3 regions of the Microbulbifer variabilis genome follow, and region 2 is predicted to be linked to each of the others. Evidence: predicted binding sites of a transcription regulator. Region 2 holds the regulator's gene; each other region holds the start of a gene.
What was found. Region 2 encodes sigma-54, which starts transcription at its own class of promoters, with help from an activator protein. Its sites were predicted from a motif close to TGGCACANNNNTTGCNNT; they were not measured.
Positions count from the first base shown of each region.

Region 1: glnL (nitrogen regulation protein NR(II)) is a predicted target of sigma-54. The motif match lies at 3,154-3,171, and genes of this name have one in related genera.
Region 3: MJO52_RS07910 (RtcB family protein) is a predicted target of sigma-54. The motif match lies at 3,441-3,458, and genes of this name have one in related genera.

Region 1 is NZ_CP092418.1:4,583,956-4,589,026, reverse strand. It holds gene thiI (tRNA uracil 4-sulfurtransferase ThiI) at 1-345, opposite strand, end outside; gene glnA (glutamate--ammonia ligase) at 665-2,071, shown strand; gene MJO52_RS20040 (DUF4124 domain-containing protein) at 2,297-2,938, shown strand; gene glnL (nitrogen regulation protein NR(II)) at 3,247-4,329, shown strand; gene ntrC (nitrogen regulation protein NR(I)) at 4,333-5,071, shown strand, end outside.
Region 2 is NZ_CP092418.1:3,631,285-3,636,355, reverse strand. It holds gene mgtE (magnesium transporter) at 1-13, opposite strand, end outside; gene MJO52_RS16160 (HPr family phosphocarrier protein) at 120-389, opposite strand; gene rapZ (RNase adapter RapZ) at 410-1,270, opposite strand; gene ptsN (PTS IIA-like nitrogen regulatory protein PtsN) at 1,398-1,859, opposite strand; gene hpf (ribosome hibernation-promoting factor, HPF/YfiA family) at 1,863-2,153, opposite strand; gene MJO52_RS16140 (RNA polymerase factor sigma-54) at 2,335-3,780, opposite strand; gene lptB (LPS export ABC transporter ATP-binding protein) at 3,974-4,699, opposite strand; gene lptA (lipopolysaccharide transport periplasmic protein LptA) at 4,792-5,071, opposite strand, start outside.
Region 3 is NZ_CP092418.1:1,751,176-1,756,246, reverse strand. It holds gene MJO52_RS07930 (efflux RND transporter periplasmic adaptor subunit) at 1-488, opposite strand, end outside; gene MJO52_RS07925 (TetR/AcrR family transcriptional regulator) at 523-1,050, opposite strand; gene MJO52_RS07920 (YchJ family protein) at 1,223-1,618, shown strand; gene MJO52_RS07915 (hypothetical protein) at 1,615-1,839, opposite strand; gene MJO52_RS07910 (RtcB family protein) at 1,973-3,181, opposite strand; gene MJO52_RS07905 (pseudouridine synthase) at 3,636-4,376, shown strand; gene MJO52_RS07900 (patatin-like phospholipase family protein) at 4,478-5,071, opposite strand, start outside.

The sequences.
Region 1 (5,071 bases), 950 kb from region 2:
GCGCTTTACCCGCACACAAAAGGTCTTGTCCTTGAGGGCGGGGCCCCAAACAGACAGGGTCTTCTCGTACATATCGTGCAGGTCGCCCAGGGGGAACTGGCGCACGCGAGAGAAGTTGGCAATGCCGGGGGTGTGAGAGAGCACCTCTTCAATGCGGCTGCCAAGGTGGGCCACGGCGTCCGGGGCGATCACATCGATCTTTTCCCAGTCTTTGCGCACCTGGATACGGTCGTCCAGCTGGCGCAGCAGGCGCTGTAGGTTGTCCTTGAGCTGGCGCGACATACGTTTGCGCACCGGATTGCTCTTGATGGTGATCTCGGGAAAAAATTTGACGACAAAGTGCATGGGAATCCGTGGGGTACCGCATGTTGATAGAAGGTGCGGCATTATAAACTAGCCGGACGCAAGTTGGTTGTGCACTGTTTGTGAGCAAGCTGGAGTATAAATGTGCCATTGTGGTGCATTTAGTTATGGCTGCACAGCCACAATACATCTATCCTGCCCCAGTCGGCCCAGTACTGGGGCCCGCACCGGCACCAGCCGCCGCTGCGACGCCACTGCCCTAATTTGGCACACTCTTTGCTTTATTTCACGCCAGGTAAAGAGCGAATGCCAGCAGTATAGGCATAGCGACCAAATACTTTTCAAGACCTGGAGGACAGCAATGTCAGCGAAAACGCTCGGTTTGATTAATGAGAGTGAAGCTAAGTGGATAGACCTGCGCTTCACCGACACCAAGGGTAAAGAGCAGCACGTATCTGTGCCCGTGTCGGAGATTGACGACGAGTTCTTCGAAGAGGGCAAGATGTTCGATGGCTCCTCTATCGCTGGCTGGAAGGGCATTAACGAGTCCGACATGATCCTGATGCCGGATGACGATACCGCTTTCCTCGATCCCTTCACCGACGAAAGCACCGTGATTATTCGCTGTAATATCGTCGACCCGATCACTGGTCAGGGCTACGAGCGCGACCCGCGTTCTATCGCGCTGCGCGCCGAGGAATACCTGAAGTCCACCGGTCTGGGTGACACCGCACTGTTCGGCCCAGAGCCCGAGTTTTTCGTCTTCGACGATATTACCTGGGGTGCCGAAATGGGTGGCGCCTTCTACAAGATCAACTCCGAAGAGGCGGCTTGGTCTTCCGGCCATAACTTCAGTGAGGGCAATATTGGTCACCGCCCCGGTGTGAAAGGCGGTTACTTCCCGGTGCCCCCGGTTGACTCTTTGCACGATGTGCGCGCCGCTATGTGTTCCGCTATGGAGCAGATGGGTTTGCGTGTTGAAGTACACCACCACGAAGTGGGCACCGCCGGCCAGTGTGAGATCGGCGTTGCCGCCAACACCCTGACCAAGAAAGCGGATGAGGTGCAGATTCTCAAATACGCCGTACACAATGTGGCCCACGCCTACGGCAAGACCGCGACCTTTATGCCCAAGCCGCTGGTAGGCGATAACGGCTCCGGTATGCACGTGCACCAGTCCTTCACTAAGGATGGTGTTAACCAGTTTGCCGGCGATGCCTACGCGGGCCTGTCCGAGACTGCCCTGTACTACATCGGCGGTATTGTGAAGCACGCACGCGCCCTGAATGCGATCTGTAACGCATCCACCAACTCTTACAAGCGTCTGGTGCCTGGCTTCGAAGCCCCGGTTATCCTGGCGTACTCCGCGCGCAATCGCTCTGCGTCTATCCGTATCCCTTACGTGACCTCTCCTAAGGGCAAGCGTATCGAGACCCGCTTCCCGGATCCGACCGCCAACCCTTATCTGGCGTTTGCTGCGCTGTTGATGGCGGGCCTGGACGGTATCAAGAACAAGATCCACCCCGGCGATGCCGCCGACAAGGATCTCTACGATCTGCCTCCGGAAGAGTTGGCCGAGTACCCGACCGTTGCGGCGAGCCTGGAAGGCGCCCTGGATGCTCTGGATCAGGATCGTGCCTTCCTCACCGAAGGCGGTGTATTCACCGACGACGCCATCGATGCCTACATCGACCTGAAGCGCGAAGAAGTAGAGCGCTTGAACATGACCACGCACCCGGTCGAGTTTGATATGTACTACTCCGTGTAATGGCGAGCGGCATCACGCCGATGCCGTCGAGTCGTTCTCGAAAAGCCCGCACCCTACTGGTGCGGGCTTTTTTATTGGAGGTAAACTGATTGGGTTGGTTGCTTTTGCCGTCTATGGTCGATTTTGTATCTCTTGGACCCAAAAGCCCTCCCCTTTGAGACTGCGGCCCGCGTATTGGGCTGAGATAAGGACTACCGCTTCGCGGCTGAGTGAGTGATGGAAAATATGAAACTGCTTCAGGCCCTTTTCCTTGCTGTTCCCCTGGTGGCCTTTGCCGGCACCGATGGTGGGAATACCTCCAGTACTATTTACAAGGTCGTCGGCCCCGATGGTCAGGTGACTTTCAGCGATACGCCACCACCCAATGGGCAGGCGCAGGAGGTGCAATTGGCTCCCATTAATGTTCAACCCATTGCCCTGCCGCGAACCCTGCCAACTCGTAAATTGTCTCCAAAAGATGAGACTGACACCGGCAAGGAGGGCTATACAGGCCCGGTTTCTATCCAGATAGTGAGTCCCCTGGATGGCGCCACCATCCCGCCGGGACAGCGCTTTATTCCACTACAGGTAGACGTGCAGCCGGTGTATCCAGAGGGGGCGAGTTTCTTTGCGGTGGTAGATGGCAAACCCTGGCAGGGCAGCTCTTCTGGAGCGGGCCTGGATATCTCCCTGCTCGAGCGCGGCACTCATACTGTGCAGGCGGTACTCACCGACTCCAAGGGCCAGGTATTGGCACAATCTCAGGTGGTTACTCTCTATGTGAAACGTCCGGGTGGTAGATTGCCTGACAACTCGGCACCGCGTGCACCGCAAGCCCCCAGGGCTCCGGTTGGGCCGGGTATCCCCCAAGCCCAGCCCAGCCCCTAAATTTGCCCCGCCCTCAACGCCCTCACCGATAACTTTTTTTTTGGTGGGGGTCGCCGTTTTTATCCTTGCTGGTTGAATTTTGTTCTGCGCACTAAAATGGTGCGAACAGGGGTAAGCCATCTCAAGTGCTTCGGTGCATGTGTCAGCTGAATCGTTTAAAACCCCTAAGACTGAGTGGGTTGGGCAGTGCCTCCCAATAATTCCGTGCGCCATTTTGGTTTGCTTTTTGCACTGGCTAGATACAAGGGGTTATCGCGCCGGGCATAGGAGATTGTCCCGGCCCCTCGATGAAAAGCGGAAACGATTGAATGCTCAATGATCGCCAGTTGCGTCAGCTACTAGACAGCCTAACTTCAGCGGTACTGGTACTGGATGACCAGTTATCGCTTTGCTACCTGAATAATGCCGCCGAGGATCTGTTGGCTGCCTCCAATGCAAGGGTTGAGGGTATGCCTCTGCAGGAGGTGGTGAGGGAATCTAACGCCGCACTAAAAGCACTGCACAACGCGCTCCTCACAGGGGAAAAATTCACGGTGCGGCGCGCCCGCTGGCGCTTGCACAACCTAAAAACGCGCACCGTAGATTACTCTGTCAGCCCCGTACCGGAGCTGGGGGTATTGCTGGTGGAAGTGCAGCCGATGGATCGTTTGCTACGCATTGCTCGCGAGGATGCGTTGCTCAGTACCCAGGAGACCGCACGCAATTTGGTGCGGGGTATGGCTCATGAGGTAAAGAACCCCCTCGGAGGGATTCGCGGTGCCGCACAGTTACTGCAGCGCGAACTGCCTGACGCCTCCCTGGAAGAGTACACCCAGATCATTATCGAAGAGGTGGATCGCCTGCGTAATCTGGTCGATCGACTACTGGGGCCCCGCCAGCCAGTACAACTGGTGCCCAGCAATGTGCACGAGATCCTAGAGCGGGTGGCACAACTGGTCGAGGCCGAATGTGGGGGTGAACTACTGATTCGCCGGGATTACGACCCCTCTATCCCCGATGTGCCGGCAGACCCCGAACAGTTGATCCAGGCCTTGTTGAATATCGCCCGCAATGCCATGCAGGCCATCGATGAAAGTATTGGTCTCACTAATGGCGAAATGGTGCTGCGTACGCGGGTACAGCGCCAGTTCACGATTGGTCGGCGCCACTGCCCGCTGGTTTGCCGTATCGAAATAGAAGACAACGGCCCCGGTATTGCCGAGGAGATCCGCGAGCGTATTTTTTTCCCGATGATTTCCGGGCGCGCCGAAGGCTCGGGACTGGGGTTGTCTATCTCGCAAAACATTATCAACCAACACCGTGGCTTAATTAAATGCGACAGCCGACCAGGCCGCAGTGTATTCCAGATTTATCTGCCACTTGTTACCGAATCAGCCAATACAGGAACCTAGAGAATGAGCAATCGCGTTTGGATTATTGACGACGACCGATCAATCCGCTGGGTACTGGAGCGAGCGCTGTCACGGGAGGGGATTGAGACCCAGTGCTACGAGAGTGGTGATCGCGCACTGGATGATTTTTACAGTGACTCCCCGGATGTGGTGATCAGTGATATCCGCATGCCGGGCTCCGATGGCTTCAAATTACTGGAGAGATTCCAGGCGGAACGGCCGGGCCTGCCGATTATTATCATGACCGCGCATTCGGATCTCGACAGCGCCGTGGCTGCCTATCAGGGTGGGGCCTTTGAATATTTACCCAAACCGTTCGATATCGATGAAGCGGTAGCGGTTACCCGTCGCGCGCTGGCGCACGCCAAGGAGCAAGCCCAGGAAGAGCGTGCGGAGCCGGATAATGGCGCAAGCAACAAAGAAATTATCGGCGAAGCGCCGGCCATGCAGGAAGTATTTCGTGCTATTGGGCGCCTTTCGCATTCCAATATTACCGTGTTAATCAACGGTGAATCTGGAACCGGTAAGGAGCTGGTGGCCCAGGCCCTGCACAATCACAGCCCGCGCCGTAACAAGCCGTTTATTGCCCTCAATATGGCCGCGATTCCCAAAGACCTGATGGAGTCGGAACTATTCGGACACGAGAAGGGCGCCTTTACCGGCGCCAGCGCTCAGCGGGCGGGTCGTTTCGAGCAAGCCAACAGCGGCACCCTGTTTTTGGATGAAATTGGCGATATGCCAG
Region 2 (5,071 bases):
GTGGGCTGGACACGATAAATCCTTACTGCTCAGCGGTGTTTAGGGAGTAGAGACCATAAGAAAGTCGCGGCGTTATTACGCCATGGCGGACTCTATCCAGAGCCGCTCGCCTTTGCAAATTACTCGGCTTCTCCAAAGCGCTCTGAGACGAGAGTGCTGATAGCTCCGAGTGCGTCACTCTCATCACGGCCCTCAACCTCCAGCTCCAACTCTGTGCCCTGCCCGGCGGCAAGTAACATAAGTGCCATAACACTCTTGCCATCCACCGATCTATCGCCACAGTGCACTTTGATGTTGGAGGAAAAGCGGGCAGAGGTTTGGGCAAACTTACTGGCTGCGCGAGCGTGCAGCCCGAGCTTGTTAATGATGGTGAGGCGCTGTTTTTGCATAGGTAGCGGATTTGTATGGACTATCTCTGTTGCTCGCGGTGACGGACTTGAATATTGCCAAATTTGTGGAGAAAAGTGCGTGCCAGTTGTTCAACCATATAAACTGAGCGGTGTCTTCCTCCGGTGCAGCCAATGGAGATACAGGTGTAGCTGCGATTGCTCTCTTGGAAAGAGGGTAGCCAGTTCTCTAAGAAACCGGTGATATCTGCTTCCATCTTGTTAGTTTTGGGGTGGGAGCGTAAAAATTCGGCTACTTCATGGTCCAACCCGGTTTTTTTCCTAAGATTGGGTTCCCAGTAGGGATTTGGTAAGCAGCGTAAGTCGAACATCAGGTCGGCATCCACTGGCACCCCATATTTAAAGCCGAAAGACTGGAAAAGTATTGCCATCCCTTCCGAATGTCCGCCCACCACGCGGCTTCTAATCAGCTCCCGTAACTCGTGCAAACCGAGGCTACTGGTATCTATCACCATATCCGCTATGGCTGAGACGGGTGTTAGCAGCTCTCTTTCTTGTTTCAAGGCTTCGAGTAAGTGGGTGCAATCATTGCTCAGGGGGTGTTTGCGGCGGGTCTCGCTGAAGCGTTGTACCAGTACAGGTTCGCGGGCGTCCAGGTAGATTACATCACACTCTACGCCGGTACTGCGCAGGGCTTCAATAACACGGGGGGCCTGTTTGATATCCTGCCAGAGGTTGCGAGCGTCTATTCCCAGGGCAAGGGGGGTGTCCCCTTTAGTCGTTTGCTGCTCAGCCCGCTTGATGAGTTCGGGTAGTAGGCTAATCGGCAGATTGTCGATGCAGTTAAAGCCCGCATCTTCGAGCAGTTGAAGTGCGGAGCTTTTACCAGAGCCGGAGCGGCCGCTGATGATAATCAAGCGCATGGGGACCCCCTCTTTTTAGCTCTTTATACCATTTAATCGTTGATTAAATGGTGTTTATATTCCTGGCGGTAATTTATAAGTCGTGACTCTGGAATCGGATTACCAGGATATGAGCGCAAAGCTAGAATCAGGCTGCTGCGGCTGAGTCTATAGCTAGGGCATAGAGTGCGTCGCTAGTGTCAGCCTGCCTCAACTTGTCCCGGACCTGGCTGTTAGAGAAGAGCGCAGCGATTTCTGCCAGTGTATCTAGATGTTGTTGTTCCGAATCTTCAGGAACCAGCAAGACAAAGAGCAGATCGACAGGCTGTCGGTCGATAGCGTCGAAATCTATGGCGGGTTCTGTAGTGCAAAGTACGCCAATGGGGTGCTCACATCCAGGAAGACGGCAGTGGGGGATAGCCACACCTTCGCCAATTCCTGTGGAGCCTAGACGCTCGCGCGCGATCAGTTGGTTGAATATGATGTCAGAGTCATGCTGTGGATATTGTTCGGCTACAGCCTGGGCGATATTGAGCAGCAATTTCTTTTTGCTGCTCCCCGCCAGATGGCAAAGGCTGAGGCGGGGAGAGAGTAAAGCTTCCAGTGTCATAGTTCAGCGGTGGTTCTGCAACTTCTCTTTGTGTTTTTTCAGTTGGCGGTCCAGCTTGTCTGTAAGCGAATCAATGGCCGCATACATGTCCTTGTCTTCCGAACCCGCGCAAAGGTCGTGACCATTGATATGTACCCGGGCTTCGGCTTTCTGGATCAGCTTGTCTATGGATAGGATGACTTGCGCGTTGGTTATATTGTCATAATGCCTTGAGAGCTTTTCCAGCTTGTTCTCACAGTAGCTGCGCATTGGCGAGGTAACGTCGACGTGGTGACCACTAATATTGATCTGCATGGATTTCTCCTTACCAGGTGCATCACATTACGGCGAGCCTCCTTTCGGGTCGCAACCCTACTAGGAAGTGGCCCAGAATGGAAGGATACACTCAAAGTTTGGAGTTCGGTTGCGAAGGTGTAGTAATTTGTGCCAGGTTATGACTTGGCCTACCTCATGAGTCGAAACCCAAGTGGCCCCTTCAGACCAAGCGTTTTCGCTCGCTGGAGGAGGGAATTCCCATTGACTCGCGGTATTTCGCCACAGTGCGGCGGGCTACTTTAATACCTTGTTTATCGAGCTCTAGGGTAATTTTGTTATCTGAGAGCGGCTTGCGCGGGGTCTCTGCGTCAATCAGCTTGCGGATCAGTGCACGGATAGCAGTTGAAGAGGCATCCTCACCGGAGTCTGTGCTGACGTGGCTCGAAAAGAAATACTTGAGCTCAAACACGCCGCGAGGCGTGAGCATGTACTTCTGGGTGGTCACCCTAGATATGGTCGATTCATGCATGCCAATAGATTCAGCAACATCTGCCAGCACCATAGGTCGCATGGCTTCCGGACCTTCCTCAAAAAAACCTTGCTGCTTTTCGACAATACAGTTGGCTACTTTCAGTAAAGTCTCGTGGCGACTCTGCAGGCTTTTCATAAACCAGCGTGCTTCTTGCAGGTGATCCCGCAAAAAATTGTTATCTCTGGAGTTGTCGGCACGCTTGACCAGGGAGGCGTAGTGGTCATTGATACGGATCTTTGGGGTGATCTCTGCATTCAATTCTACGTGCCAGCGAAGGGTTTTGCGGGAAACGACAATATCTGGAATTACATAGTCCGGCTCTTGCCCACCATAGCTCTCTCCCGGACTGGGGTTTAAGGTCTGGATTAGGCGAATGGCCTCGCCTAGCTGGGCTTCAGTGAGTCGTGTGCGTCGACTCAACTGGCGAAAATCCCTTTTGCCAAGTAAGTCCAAGTGTTTCTCAATAATGTTTTGCGCTTGGCTTAGCCAAGGGGTATTTCGCGGCAACTGCTGCAGTTGTAATTGCAGGCATTCTTTGAGATCCCGAGCCCCGCAGCCAGCGGGATCAAACTGCTGAATAGCCTTCAGAACCGCGAGCACCTCATCTTCATCGATCGATAAAGAGGTGGCGACATCCTGCACAGAAGTACCAAGGAGGCCGCTGGGGGCTATGCCATCAATTAAGTTTTCACCGATCCATTTATCCTGCTCAGATAAGGGGGTCAAGTTCAGCTGCCAGCGTAGATGATCCTGAAGGCCGATGGAGGTGGAGTTACGCTCATAGCTGGAGGAATCTAACTCGTGGCTGCCGCTGTTATTGGTGTAGATATCATCCCAGCGCGAGTCGACGGGCAGCTCATCAGGAATTGCCTGGTCCCAGTCCCCCTCGGCCAGTTCGCGCTCTTCTACCGGCTGTGTTGTGTTTTCCGGTGTTTGTTCAGACTGTGGCTGATTTTCATCCACCTTGACGGATTGCTCTTCGCTATCCGCTTCCAGCATTGGGTTGTTGTCCAGTGCTGCCTGGACCTCCTGCTGCAGATCGAGTGTGGAGAGTTGCAGTAGGCGAATTGCTTGCTGCAACTGGGGGGTCATGGTCAGCTGTGTGCCGAGCTTGAGCTGGAGAGACTGCTTCATAGTGGAGCGCCGCAGGCCGATAAGACAGGGTGTCGATCAAATTGTCCTAAGATGGCGCAGACTACCCCTCTCTTCAATCTATTACAAGCAATAAGCGTGCCGGTCCTGGCGTGATAGCTGGTGCTATGTTTCCAGAATTATGATTATTCCCGTCATAAGTGAAGAATTTAAGGACAGAAATTGGTGGTTAGCCTCAAATAGTGAATTCGTGTCCCAAATAAACTTCGCGCACCTGTTGGTTGGCGAGAACCTCATCCGGCGTGCCTGCAGCGATGATATGACCTTCACTGACAATGTAAGCGGTCTCACAGATATCCAGCGTTTCGCGAACATTATGGTCTGTGATTAGTACGCCAATATCGCGATCACGCAGGTGGCGGATGATCTCCTTGATATCGTTCACCGATATGGGGTCTACCCCAGCAAAGGGCTCGTCCAACAGGACGAAGCCGGGGTTGGTGGCCAGAGCGCGGGCAATCTCAACTCGGCGTCGTTCTCCACCAGAGAGGGCCATACCCAGGCTTTGCGCGATATGGGTTATATTAAATTCCTCAAGTAGTGCTTGGGCCTGTTGTTGCCGCTCGTCTCTTGAGAGGTCCTTGCGGGTTTCAAGGATTGCTAAGATATTGTCTTTTACCGTCAAGCGGCGAAATACAGAGGCTTCTTGGGGGAGATAACCGATACCTTTGCGTGCGCGTCCGTGCATGGATAGCCGGGTTATATCCTCATCGTCGATCATCACCCTGCCAGCGTCGGCCTGCACCAGCCCGGCAATCATATAAAAGCAGGTTGTTTTGCCGGCACCGTTGGGGCCGAGGAGGCCGACAACCTGTCCACTGGAAACACTGACGGTGACATCCTGGACAACTTTTCTTTTTTTATACTGTTTCGCGAGATGTAACGCTTTGAGCGTTGGCATAGTGTGTACCGAATCTATCCATGCCGCGGGCAGAGTGATGCCCGCTGGTGCAATAATATTTGTTACTTATGATGAGGTATTAAGTAGAGGGTTTACTGGCCTTGATTATCATTGGCGTCTTGCGAGCTCTCTTTCTTCTCGGGTTTCCAGGTCATCTCTACACGCCCTTTCCCAGTTTGGCCCTTGGCGCTCATTTGCTCGGTAGTGAGGTCGTAGTCAATTTTTTCCGCTGTCAGTGTGTTGCCTTCCCGGTCAACATGGGCTTTACCGGTTAGTTGCAACTCCTCAGAGCCCACTTGATATACAATGCGTTGGGCTCTGGCTTTTACGGGGTTCTCGCCCTGGAGGATCTTTTGCTGGAAATGTGCGGGT
Region 3 (5,071 bases), 1.9 Mb from region 2:
GTCAGCTTGGTATAAGCTAAATCCTGTTCCGCTCTTTCCAGGGTTACTTTGGCAAGGTCAAAGTTACTCTCGGTTTCATCGAGCTGCTGCTGGGAAATCACTTTGGAACTTGCCAGTGAGCGCTGTCGATTCAATGTTTTCTCCAGAAGCTCTACATTTACCCGGGCTTCCTTTACCCGGCGTCGGTAATCGCGATCGTCAAGCTCGGCAATCAAAGTGCCTTTAGGAATGATTTCGCCCTCTCGAAGATTTAGCTTATCGAGCTTACCGCCAACCTGAAAAGAAAGGTCCACGCTCTGCACAGCTTTTACCCTGCCTGCAAATTGGCGATCTGCCACTTTATTGGTGCTCTGAACGGTGGCCACTTTCACCGGCCACAACCGCTCAGCACGTTGCTCTTCTTTCTCCGAGCCGGAGCAACCCGCAAGAATGACCACCGCTGCCATAAGCAGGGCTAGTGGGGCACGAGAACTTACCGACAATTTCATATTCGTCATCCAAAAAGCGTGTTTAAGAAAAAAATCAGGTGAGATCTGCAGAAAGCATCAACAAACGTTCGCGTAAACGGGTGAGCATCGGATCTTCTGGCTCCACCACACCCAACACACGCCCAAAGAACATACCTTGGGCTGCGAGAATCAACAGCTGTGCAAACTCGGGGTCTTTGTAGGTTTGGGAGATTTCACTGCGCAATTCAGCCTCCTTAACCTTAACTGGTTCCAGGAGCGCCGGATCTTCGGCTACTGCTGCAATCAATGAACGGGGCAAGCCTTCATCATCTTCCATTAGTTCAAAAATGGAACTCAGCCGAGAGGTCAACAAGTCACCGCCAGCTTTGGTGCAAGCTTCAGCACTGGCATCTTCCCTGGCAATCGCTGCCTCCAACATCGCTTTGAGAAGAGACTGTTTGGTTCTGAAGTGATGAATTAAACCACCCTTACTTAACCCGCACTGGGTAGCCACTGCATCGAGAGTGAGCTTGCGTGCCCCCTTCTCTCGCACCACCTCTTCGGCAGCACGGACAATGGCAGATTTATCGACTCTGGACACATGACCTCCCGGGATTACCCAACAAACCAACCGGCTGGTCGGTATCTTAACGCTCCTCAGCAAAAGATCAAGCTATGCTACCCTCTGTCACCGTCAAGCAAGGTTAAAAAGTGTTTACGAAACGCGCTGACCTAACCAGTGAAAGTCAGCGCCCCCGATTACGGAGTTACTTATGACGGATCACGCCTGCCCCTGCGGCTCAGGTAAGAAATTTCAGAGCTGTTGCAACCTCTTCCTCTCTGGGCAAGCCTATCCCAATACTGCAGAGAACCTGATGCGCAGCCGTTATTGCGCTTATGCGATGGGAAACCTGGCCTATCTGCGCAAAACTTGGCATCCAGACACCTATCCAGATCTTCGCCAGGAGGACCTGGAGACCCAGTGGACGAGACTGGAGGTTATTAAAAGCAAAGCTGGCCTGAAGAGATCGGTGGTAGAGTTTAAGGCGTGGTATTCAGAAAATGAGCAGGAACATGTAATTCATGAAGTATCCCTGTTCAAACTCTACAAAAAAAAGTGGGTGTATCTGGAAGCGCTCCCCGAATGGCCTGAAGAAGGCAGAACCTAAAAACCGGCAAGAGTCAGTGGCAAAATAAAACGAACTGCAACTACAAGAGAGTAAGTATCGCGGGAGCCCCTCCACTCCCGCACCTCCTTCCTCATTTTTTGTTTATTTAAAAAACGTTTTCCTGACTTTGCTTTAACGTGCGCACCACCCTTCCCCATAAGTGGATTACGCGCGATATAATTGCGAAATTTCCCACTCCCCTTAGGTGGATTTTTTTTCATATACATTCTCCTTTGTCGAAAATTTTGGCAGCTAAGTGCCAACAGCTAAGGTATTTTCCTGCTAGTCTCAGCCAAGTAACCGGCTTATGCCACATCAAATAACTCCTTTTCAAAACTGCTACAAACTAGAAGTCTACCCCTTAATACATATTACCTGACGCAGGGTATGCTCCACTTCGACAAGGTCTGACTGATTATCCATAACTTGATCTATATCTTTATAGGCCGCCGGAATTTCATCAATCACTCCCTTATCTTTACGGCATTGAACACCCCTAGTCTGCTCTTCAAGATCCTGCCTGGTAAACCTCTGGCGCGCTGCGCTACGACTCATTTTGCGGCCAGCTCCATGAGCGCATGAGTGGAATGATTCGGCAATACCACGTCCACGCACAATATAGGACTTGGCTCCCATTGAGCCTGGAATAATTCCCAGCTGATCTTTTTTCGCACTGATCGCCCCTTTACGGGTAATAAAAATATCCTGCTCAAAATGGCGTTCGCGCATTACATAATTGTGATGACAATTGATTACCTCACTGGTGAGCGTAAATTTTGGCAGAAAATTTTTGAGACAATTCAAAACCAACCTCATCATTTCTTCCCGATTAACTCTAGCGTACTCCTGGGCCCAGCTTACCGCCTCGATGTAATCATCAAGATGGTGGTTACCTTCGGAAAAGTAAGCCAAATCTTTATCTGGCAGATTACGTATATGTCCTGCCATATCCTTTCGAGCCAACTGGATAAAGTGCTGTCCAATAGCATTGCCAACACCTCGACTGCCTGAGTGCAGCATCACCCAAACCGCATTATTTTCATCCAGACAAATTTCAATAAAATGATTGCCGCCACCCAGGGTCCCCATCTGGGTAACCCAAGTTTTCTGTGGCTGATGCAGCCTTTTTAGTAGCCCAGGATGTTTTTCAAACAACCTATCCACACCGGGAGCTAAAAGTTTGCAGGCAGATTCCCTGGCACTGATCATCTTGTGACGACCCTGTCCAATGGGTACTTTCACCTCAATGGCCTCCCGCAATGCTTTCAGGTTGTCAGGCAACTGATGGGCATGTAACGAAGTTCGCACTGCATTCATTCCGCAGCCAATATCCACCCCTACCGCTGATGGGATTACCGCATCTACTGTTGGGATCACAGAACCAACGGTTGCCCCTTTTCCTAAATGTACATCCGGCATTGCCGCAACATGGGAGTGTACGATTGGTAACTGAGCAATATTTTTTAGCTGCTGCAAGGCCTGCGGCTCGATTTCATCGGTATATATTTTTACCGGCACACTACCTTGCTGTGCATTTTTATTTAGCACAATTTTTACAGGCATATAGAGTCCCTGGATTGATCCAATAAATCATTAAAAGCCCTCCAAAGCCCCAAACAAAAAAGCCCCGGCAAATGCCAGGGCTCTAGAGAATTCTGGCTTGAAAAGCTCAATCACTTTTCAAGCAGATGCACATGAAAAGCGATCAAAAAAATAGGTTGTTAATATCCACATTTCGCATTTCATGGCTCCTTCGTGGCTGCGTTCCACGTCAATCAAGAAATAACTAATAAAAAATGCCAGCTTTAAGCAACTCATGCCGACAACAAACTATGTGACAAATTTTATTGCCTAGCCGTAATAAGTCAACCTAAATTTAAACTACTTTTTAGTATTTTTTCTCAGCAAGTTACTATCAGGTATTAATACCAATTAACTGAGGCATTTTTTATATGCAATCACTACGTTTCGGCAATACACTAAGCAGCCGACATATGAGCCTGTATCAGATCAAACCATGAGTTGTGAACCAGAGATTATCTATGAGGACGAACACCTGCTTGCCGCTTATAAGCCTGAAGGCTGGCTCGTTCACCGCTCCGAGATAGACCGTCACGAGACACGTATCCTCCTGCAGCACCTCCGCAATCTAAGTGGTTATCATTTATACCCAGTTCACAGACTAGATAAGCCTACATCTGGAGTTATTATTTTTGGCAAAAGCAGTGCGGTCGCCGCTCAGCTCCAACATCAACTGGAAGGTAAGGGCTCCCTAAAGAAATATCTTGCTGTTTGCCGCGGATACTGCCCCGAACAGGAGACCATTGATTACCCACTCCCACCGGTAGCAGACTTTAAACACCAGAGGAAACGCCCCAAGTCAGAGCTTCCCCGCCAGGAGGCCATCACCCTCTTTCAGCGGCTCGCCACCATAGAACTACCTTATGAGGTGGATCGCTATCCCACCAGCCGATATTCACTGGTAGAAATTCAGCTGAAAACTGGTCGCCGACATCAAATCCGCAGACACTTCAAGCATATTCACCACCCCTTAATTGGTTGCCCCAAATATGGAAAATCTTCCCACAACCATTTTTTTTCTCAGCAGTTTAATTGTGGGAGACTGCTACTACATGCCGTAAAATTAGAATTACAGCACCCAGCTAGTCAAAAATTATTAGTATTACAGGCCGAACCACGAGGAAAGTTCATGAAGCTTCTGCAGACATTTGGCTGGTCTGATGCACTCAACCACTGAAGCAAAGGGAATAAAATTAGAAAACCAAGAAACACTGTGTTCGAGCGAGATCTCCCAAATAGAAATCACACTTAATTCAAATCGTTAGCAGGCAGTCCAAATTACGACGAAACATCTCCCTGCCCAAGCTGATCCTCGATACTCTTTTTACGTGAACCAAAGAGGCCTCTTCGCTCCACCTCAAGTTTGGGCTGAGGCCTCAAGAAATAGCGCAATTTATCTTTCTCCCACATTGCATCCTGGTAGCCAAGCTCAATCAACTCCTCAATATAAGGCCGCTCAAAAAGCAAGTAACTTGCCGCGGAGACTCCGCCTCCAGACCGCGTCGCACCTGTGGAGCGAAATAACCAACGCAACGCCGGCGGTAGATACTTTAATTTTCTCCCTCCCAATCTGGCGAGACTCTGCGATGGTTCAATAACCACGGATTCTACTGGCCGAAGAGGAGAGAGATCGGCAAATTTATCTTCTTCCACAGAATCCAGTAAGGTATTAACCCTATCCAAATGTTCCAAATCCCCTTCCAAGCTATCAATAAAAGCAGCATTGAACCACTGAGCAGTAATCTGGGCCATTGAAGGAGAATGGACCTGATTATTGCTACGCCGACTACCCCAGTGAACTGGAGAGCGGTTATCGGAAACACCTACGATAAAGACACGCTTAGCTCCAAGGTGTAAGGCCGGGCTGATGGG